2 linked regions of the Skermanella rosea genome follow. Each later gene encodes a partner of the first gene's protein in a complex. Links are inferred from orthologs where the notes say so. Each region holds a gene or a part of one and is shown on either strand. Other genes may lie near its edges.

Region 1 (4,154 bases):
CGCGGTGAAGGCCTCGTTCGACAGGCCCATGAAGGTCGGCACCAGGGACTTCCGCTCGCTCCAGACGATGGACGAGCGGTTGCCGGTCAGCGGCAGGATCGCGAAGGGGCCGCCGGGCAGGAACTTCTCGACCGCGACGCCGCCATGGGGCAGGTCGTGCGCGATGTTGCAGATCATGGCGCTCTGGTCGTAGTTCCAGGTCGTCACGCCGATGCCGGCCGACCGGCGGCAGAGCGAGTTCTTCCCGTCGGCGCCGATCACCAGCTTCGCCGTCACGGTCCGGCCGTCGGCCAGGACGACCTTCGCGGCGCGGGCGTCGCGCTCGATCCGGGTGACGGCGGCCGGGGCGATGTGACGCAGCCCCGGCAGTTCGGCGACGCGGGCGAACAGGGCGCGGCGGATGACGATGTTGTCCGCGATCCAGCCGAACGGGCCGATGCCGACGTCCTGGTGGGCATAGTGGAGGAACAGGGGCGACTCCTGGTCGACCACCCGGATGTCCAGGATCGGCTCGGCGTCGTCGGCCATGTGGCGCCAGACCCCGGCGCCGTCCAGCACCTGCTTGGAGCAGAAGGCCAGCGCGGTCGTCCGGCCGTCGAAGTCCGTCTCCATCTGGGTGGGCGGAGTATCGCGGTCCAGGCATACCACCGGCACGCCGGCAGTCGCCAGGGCCGCCGCCAGGGTCAGGCCGGCCAGGCCGCCGCCCACGATCACCACCTCCGTCGTCAGGTCGGCGGAGTCGGTGCTTTGTGCGGCCGTCGCGGGCCGTATGGGATCTGATATCGTCATGTCCTTGAAAATCGTCCCGCCCGAACCGGATGTCCAGCGTGTCTTTATGGCGCAGCCGGCCCTTGATTGCTCAAAAAACAGGCGCGCTTCGTCCATGAAATGAGCAGCCTTTCCGAAAGCCATAGGCGGATGGCGGCATCCGTGAGACTTTCGCGGGATATGCCCGCCCGGCATGCTTCTTGAAAACCTGCACGCCAATGGGGTCGCAAGCGGACCACCGGACGGCTGCCCGGATGGGAGCGGCGCGGGGGACCAGCGGACGGGCTTCGTTCGGCGATGAGAACAAGGGAAAACAGTTCATGAAACTCATAGTGGCGATCATCAAACCGTTCAAGCTCGACGAAGTGCGCGAGTCCCTGACATCGCTGGGCATCCAGGGCCTGACGGTCAGCGAGGTCAAGGGATTCGGCCGGCAGAAGGGACAGACCGAGATTTACCGCGGCGCCGAGTATTCGGTCAGCTTCCTGCCCAAGGTGAAAGTGGAGGTCGCGGTCACGGACGAACTGGCAGAGCAGGTCGTCGAAGCGATCCAGAAGGCCGCCAACACCGGCCGGATCGGCGACGGGAAGATCTTCGTCCTCGAGATCGCCCAGGCCGTACGCATCCGAACCGGCGAAACCAACGGAGAGGCGCTCTAAGGAGGGCGGCCGTCCCGCCGGTGGTTCCCCGGCGGATGGGAGCGGGGCGGGTCGGAGTGGGGTGGCCCGGCGGAATGGCAGTTCCGCCGGGCCTTCTTTCTGCGAGGCCCCCGCTTGTACGGGCGGCATGCCGCCGCTACACTCGTTTACGTTTTGTACGAACCTCCGGGATCGACCGGCATGCTGTCTTCTCCGCTCGTGAACGATCGGCTCGGCCGGTTGAGCGATTATCCCTTCACCCGGCTTGCCTCGCTGCTGGCCGGCATCACGCCGCGCGTGAACGCGGAGCCCGTCGTCATGTCGGTCGGGGAGCCGCAGCACGCGCCGCCCGCCCTGATCGACCAGGTGCTGCGCACCCAGGCGCATCTCTGGGGCAAGTATCCACCCGTCGCCGGCACGCCGGAGTTCCGGGCGGCCGCCGCCCGCTGGCTCGACCGGCGCTACGGCCTCCCCGCCGGCATGGTCGAGCCGGACCGCATGGTGCTGCCGGTCGCCGGCACGCGGGAGGCGCTGTTCCTGGCGGCCCTGCTCGCCGTGCCGGAATCGAAGGCCGGCCGGAAGCCGGCCGTGCTGCTGCCCAACCCGTTCTACGCGGCCTACGAGGGGGCGGCCGTCATGGCCGGGGCCGAAGCGGTGTTCCTCACCACCACCCGCGAGACCGGTTTCCTGCCCGACCTGGACGCCCTGTCGCCCGAACTGCTGGACCGCACGGCGCTGTTCTATCTGTGCACGCCGTCCAATCCCCAGGGCGCCGTCGCCGACCGGGCCTACCTGACGCGCGCGATCGGTCTGGCCCGCCGCCACGGTTTCGTCCTGGCGGTCGACGAATGCTATGCCGAGATCTACGACGCCGAGGCGCCGACCGGCGTGCTGGAGGTGGCGGCGGCCCTGGAGGCGCGGGGGAAAACGTCCGGCGGCGGCCTCGCCAACCTGTTGGTCTTCCACTCGCTGTCCAAGCGGTCGAACGCCGCGGGCCTGCGGTCCGGGTTCGTGGCGGGGGACCCCGACCTGATCGCCTTGTTCTCCCGCCTGCGCAGCTACTCGATCGCCGGCACCCCGCTGCCGGCCCTCGCGGCGGCGGCGGCCCTGTGGGACGACGATGCCCACGTGGTCGAGAACCGGGCCCTCTACCGCGCGAAGTTCGACGCCGCCGAGTCCGCCCTGGACGGGCGATTCGGTTTCTACCGGCCGGCCGGCGGCTTCTTCCTGTGGCTCGACGTGGGCGACGGCGAGGCCGCCACCGCCACCCTCTGGCGGGAGGGGGGCATCAAGGTACTCCCCGGCGCCTATCTCACCCGCCCCGATGCCGACGGTGTCAACCGCGGCTCCTCCTTTATTCGTATAGCATTGGTCCATGATGCCGCCACGGTCGCGGAAGCCTGTACACGAATCGCCAAAATCCTCTAAACCTGACCCGGCAAGACCCCGCGCAGCACCAAGGAAGAGCAAGGTCCCCATGGCGTCCCGTACCGCCGCATCAAGTTCCGCCGCCCCGTCCGGCGGCGTTTCCGGTGGGCGGTCCACCGCCGGCCGCGGTTCCGCTGGCAGGACCGGCACAGGACGGGCCGCCGCCGGCACGTCCGGCGGCCGGTCCGGCGGCGGGCGCGCCGGCAAGGCGCCGCTGCTGCCTCCGGCGGCCCGGGACTTCATCCGGCAGCGGGCGGTCGAGGGCGTCGGCCTGGCTCTGACCTCGATCGGGCTGCTGCTCGTCCTGGTGCTGCTCACCTACGACCGGGGCGACCCCTCCTGGAACACCGCGGTCAACCCGGAGGCCAACCCGAAGATCGGCAACGTGCTCGGGCTGCCCGGCGCCTATGCCGCCGACCTGCTGATGCAGTGGCTGGGCATGGCCTCGTACCTTCTGGGCGCCATCGTCATGGCGTGGGGGCTCCGGATCATGAGCCACCGCGGGCTGAGCCGGATCGTGCTGCGAGTCCTGATGACGGTCGTCGGCGTGCTGACGGCCTCGACCTTCTTCGCCCAGGTCCCGGCGTTTCCCGGATGGCAGCTCACCCACGGCCATCTCGGCGGCACCGCCGGCGATGTCCTGCTGACGGCGCTTTCCAGGCTGACCGGCGGGTTGATCGAGGGACTGGACCGGCACCTGCTCGCGACGATCTCGGGCGGCGTCTCGGTCGTCTCGGTCATCGTGGCCCTCGGTCTCTCGCTCCGCGACTGGCGCGACGGCGCCCGCAGCGTGGGCTGGGCCGTCGGCGCCGCCGGGCGCGGCGCCCGGGAGGCCGGCGGCAGGGCCGGACAGGTGGCGCGCGACGCTTCCGGCCTGCTGCGCGACCGCCCCGGCCTCGGTGGCCTGGGGGGACTGGCGGGGCTGTTCGGCTTCGGCCGGCCGCCCGGGGAGGACGAGGCGGATGCCGACGCCCGCCCGCCCAAGTCCCGGCCCGCGCGCGGAGTCCGCAAGCCGCCGCGCCTGAACGACGTGGAGCCGGACGATCCGGAAAGCGGTGCCGACCTCGGCGACGACGGTGTCGACGACCCTCCCAAGCCGCCCAGGCCGGTTTCCGTGGTCAAGCCCCCGTCCGGGCCGAAGCCGGTGGCCGGCAAGCCGTCCGGCCAGCGCGAGCCGATGCTGGAGCTGTTCCCGGAAACCGACTACGAGCTGCCGCCCCTGGACCTGCTCCAGGAGCCCGATCCCTCGGCCAAGCCGAGCACCCTCGACGACGATGCCCTGCGGCAGAACGCGGTGATGCTGGAAGGCGTCCTGGGCGA
Region 2 (3,649 bases), 5.6 Mb from region 1 along the record:
TCGTAGAGGTTCAGGTCCGGCGTCACCTTGGTCAGGTCCAGGTTGGCCTCCCAGTAGGCGTCGATCGTGCCGACGTCGCGCCAGTACGGCGCCGCGTCGGGCTGGCTGTAGATGCAGCTGTCCTGGAACCGGTGCGCCATCACCTTGGCGCGCGGCACCAGGTAGGGGATCAGGTCCTTGCCGAAGTCGCGGCTGGAGGTCGGGTCCGCGGCGTCGCGCCGGAGCTGGTCGTACAGGAACTTGGCGTTGAAGACGTAGATCCCCATGCTGGCCAGCGCCTTGTCCGGCTTGCCGGGGATCGCCGGCGGGTCGGCCGGCTTCTCCAGGAAGCTGACGACCTGGTCGTGGTCGTCCACATGCATGACGCCGAAGCCGGTCGCGTCCATGCGCGGCACCTCGACGCACGGGACCGTCACGTCGGCGCCCCGGCTGATGTGCCACGCCAGCATGGCGGCGTAATCCATCTTGTAGATGTGGTCGCCGGCCAGGATCAGCACGTGCTCCGCGCCATGGCCCTGCAGGATGTCCAGGTTCTGGTAAACCGCGTCGGCGGTGCCCTGGTACCAGGAGGTCTCGTCGATCCGCTGCTGGGCGGGCAGGAAATCGACGAACTCGTTGATCTCGCCGCGCAGGAAGCCCCAGCCGCGCTGCAGGTGGACCAGGAGGCTGTGGGACTTGTACTGGGTGATGACGCTGATCCGGCGGAACCCGGAATTGATGCAGTTGGACAGCGCGAAATCGATGATGCGGAACTTGCCGCCGAAATGGACCGCCGGCTTGGCGCGCCGGTCGGTGAGCTGCTTCAGGCGGCTGCCTCGCCCCCCGGCGAGCACCAGCGCGATGGCGCGCCGCGGCGCGATCCGCAGTTCACGTTCGATAGCCACGGTGGGTTTCTCCTTGACCCTGTGTGAGGACCCTTGCTGGGAGACCTTCTCGTTGGACGCGGTTCCGGACCGGACCTGGGGCGGGCGGCATCTCGGGCGCGGGCGCATCCTTGCCGCCACCCTGCCACATTTCGCCGCCGGGAGCCAACTCAACGAGGGAGCGCACAGGGCGGTTCCCCAAGTACCTGCGGGCGAAACGGAATATCGGCGGCCAGAACTGCCTGATTTTTAGGCGGCTTTCCGAAACGGTCGCGGTCCCGAAGAATTATGACAAAGTCGGGGCACGTTTTGCCCTTTGTTTCCGGTTCCTTCGTTCCCGCCGGACCGCCGGTTTATCGCCTATTTCTTGAGCAAATCACGGGTTCCGATCCCGTCCGCTGCCCGGCCCGTGCGCGGCCGCCGGCGCGTCATCCGCCGAAACTGCTCATTTTTCGAGCGGCACGGATCTTGAAACGCTGGGCGGGCCTTGGGGCCTCGGCCGGTCTTGCCGATGCCCGCCGCCCGAACCCGTCACAGGATCAGGCCCCGCACCGCACCGCCGGTCCGGGCCATGAGATCGAGCGGGCCGTGTCGAACTGATCGAGAGGATGAGTCTAGAATGAGCCGTCTGTTTGCCTTCGCTGTTCCGCTGCTTGCGGCGATTCTGGGAGCGGTCGCCTTGCCGGCCGGCGCGCTGGCCCAGACCGAAGCCCCCACCATCGACACGGGCGATACCGCCTGGATGCTGACCTCGACCGCGCTGGTCCTGATGATGACCATCCCGGGCCTGGCCCTGTTCTACGGCGGCATGGTCCGCAAGATGAACCTGCTGGCCACCGTGATGCAGAGCTTCGCGATCTGCTGCCTCGTCGCCGTGCTGTGGGTGCTGGTCGGGTACAGCATCGCGTTCGGCAACGGGAACGCCTATTTCGGCGACTTCTCCAAGGTGCTGATGGCCGGCATGGACATGTCCGCGCCGTTCACCCTGGGCGCCGGGCTGGAGACCCCGGTCGCCTTCACGATCCCCGAATCGGTGTTCGTGATGTTCCAGATGACCTTCGCGATCATCACCCCGGCGCTGATCACCGGCGCCTTCGCCGACCGCATGAAGTTCTCGGCCATGCTGCTGTTCACCGGCTTCTGGTCGATCCTGGTCTATGCCCCGGTCGCCCACTGGGTCTGGCACCCGAACGGCTTCCTGTTCGCCGACGGCGTGCTCGACTTCGCCGGCGGCACCGTCGTCCACATCAATGCCGGCATCGCCGGGCTGGTCGCGGCCATCGTCGTCGGCAAGCGCCGCGGCTACCCGACCGAGCACTTCGTCCCGAACAACCTCGTGCTCAGCCTGATCGGCGCCTCGCTGCTGTGGGTGGGCTGGTTCGGCTTCAACGCCGGCTCGGCCGGTGCCGCCAACGGCCGCGCCGGCATGGCGATGCTGGTCACCATGGTCGCCGCCGCGGCGGCCGCCCTGGCCTGGATGTTCGCCGAGTGGATCGCCAAGGGCAAGCCGAGCGTGCTCGGCATCATCTCGGGCGCCATCGGCGGCCTGGTCGCCATCACCCCGGCCTCGGGCTTCGTCGATGCGGGCGGCGCCCTGGTCATCGGCATCGTCTCGGGCGTGATCTGCTTCTGGGGCGCCACCAGCCTCAAGTACATGCTGGGCTATGACGACAGCCTGGACGCCTTCGGGGTCCACGGCGTCGGCGGCATCGTCGGCGCGGTCCTGACCGGCGTCTTCGCCAAGGAAGCGATCGGCGGCTATCCAGGATTGCTGGAAGGCAACGGCGCCCAGGTCGTCACCCAGCTCTGGGGCATCGCCGCCACCATCGTGTGGAGCGCCGTCGCCTCCTTCGTCCTGCTGAAGGTGATCGACGTGGTCGTCGGCCTGCGGGTCAGCGAAGACGTCGAACGCGAAGGCCTCGACCTCGCCCTGCACGGCGAAGCGGTCCACTGACCGCGGCTGCCCGATCCGGGCGCAAGCAAGTCCAAGCCGCCGCCGGGGGAAACCCCGGCGGCGGTTTCTTGTCTTCGGCCAAATGTCATCCGACAGCACTGTTCGCCGGCCGGCCGGAGTTGCCATTGATACCGGCTTCGACAGTAGCGACCTCGATGCACCGGACTTCCCTGCGGAGGGGCGGCGTCTCGCCGCCCGAGGTGCGCGGGACGCGCACCCTCCAGCTTGGAAGATTTCATCCGTGCCGGTGGCATCTCTATCGTCGAACCTGAACCGGCACATCCGTCCCCTTTCCTGAAGTTCCATCGCAAGCCCGGCCGATAATGCCGTGAAATTGCCGCCTTGATCAGGCATCGTGTCGGTGTGGACAGGCAACCTCCGAACGATCACCTTGAGCAAACCTCCAGAACGGCCGGCCGACAGATCATCCCGCAAGGCATCCGCCGACCGCGGCGCCGGCAAGCAGCGGGCGCGTGACCGCAAGGCTTCCGCCGTTCCGGCCGCCCGGCGGTCGATCCTCCGCGTGCTGGGAAGCTGGGCCGTGGTCGGCGCGATCTGGGCCGGCGTGGCCGGAGCATCCGTGGTCGCGTATTTCGCCTACGACCTGCCCGACGTGTCCCAGGTGGCCCAGGCCGAGCGCCGGCCCGCCGTCACCGTGCTGGCCGCCGACGGCAGCAGGATCGAGCGGTACGGCGACATCCACGGCACCACGATCAATGCCGCCGACCTGCCGCCGCACCTGGTCCATGCCGTGCTGGCGACCGAGGACAGGCGCTTCTTCAGCCATTTCGGGATCGACCCGATCGGCCTGGTCCGCGCGGCCTTCGTCAAT

The links. The genes of interacting proteins can lie anywhere in the genome.
Region 2: the proteins of JL101_RS00565 (region 1) and JL101_RS26615 are in contact, whole or in part, in a solved structure (PDB 2NS1), measured with the Escherichia coli proteins. The link is inferred for Skermanella rosea from one-to-one orthologs.

What each region holds. Positions count from the first base shown.
Region 1 is NZ_CP086111.1:124,893-129,046, forward strand. Bases 1-2,757 are described here. They hold JL101_RS00565 (P-II family nitrogen regulator), read left to right. Parts: upstream 1-1,088; coding sequence 1,089-1,427; downstream 1,428-2,757. Other genes in these bases: JL101_RS00560 (UbiH/UbiF/VisC/COQ6 family ubiquinone biosynthesis hydroxylase), read right to left, coding at 1-789; JL101_RS00570 (aminotransferase class I/II-fold pyridoxal phosphate-dependent enzyme), read left to right, coding at 1,608-2,757. Outside these bases: more of JL101_RS00570, read left to right, coding at 2,758-2,834; JL101_RS00575 (DNA translocase FtsK), read left to right, coding at 2,884-4,154. UniProt on the Escherichia coli protein: Involved in the regulation of nitrogen metabolism. Regulates the activity of its targets by protein-protein interaction in response to the nitrogen status of the cell.
Region 2 is NZ_CP086111.1:5,706,678-5,710,326, forward strand. The notes cover bases 699-3,649. They hold JL101_RS26615 (ammonium transporter), read left to right. Parts: upstream 699-1,482; coding sequence 1,483-2,817; downstream 2,818-3,649. Other genes in these bases: glgC (glucose-1-phosphate adenylyltransferase), read right to left, coding at 699-884; JL101_RS26620 (transglycosylase domain-containing protein), read left to right, coding at 3,209-3,649. In the rest of the region: more of glgC, read right to left, coding at 1-698. UniProt on the Escherichia coli protein: Involved in the uptake of ammonium/ammonia (NH(4)(+)/NH(3)). Transport is electrogenic. Following sequestration of NH(4)(+) at the periplasmic face, NH(4)(+) is deprotonated and neutral NH(3) is transported into the cytoplasm.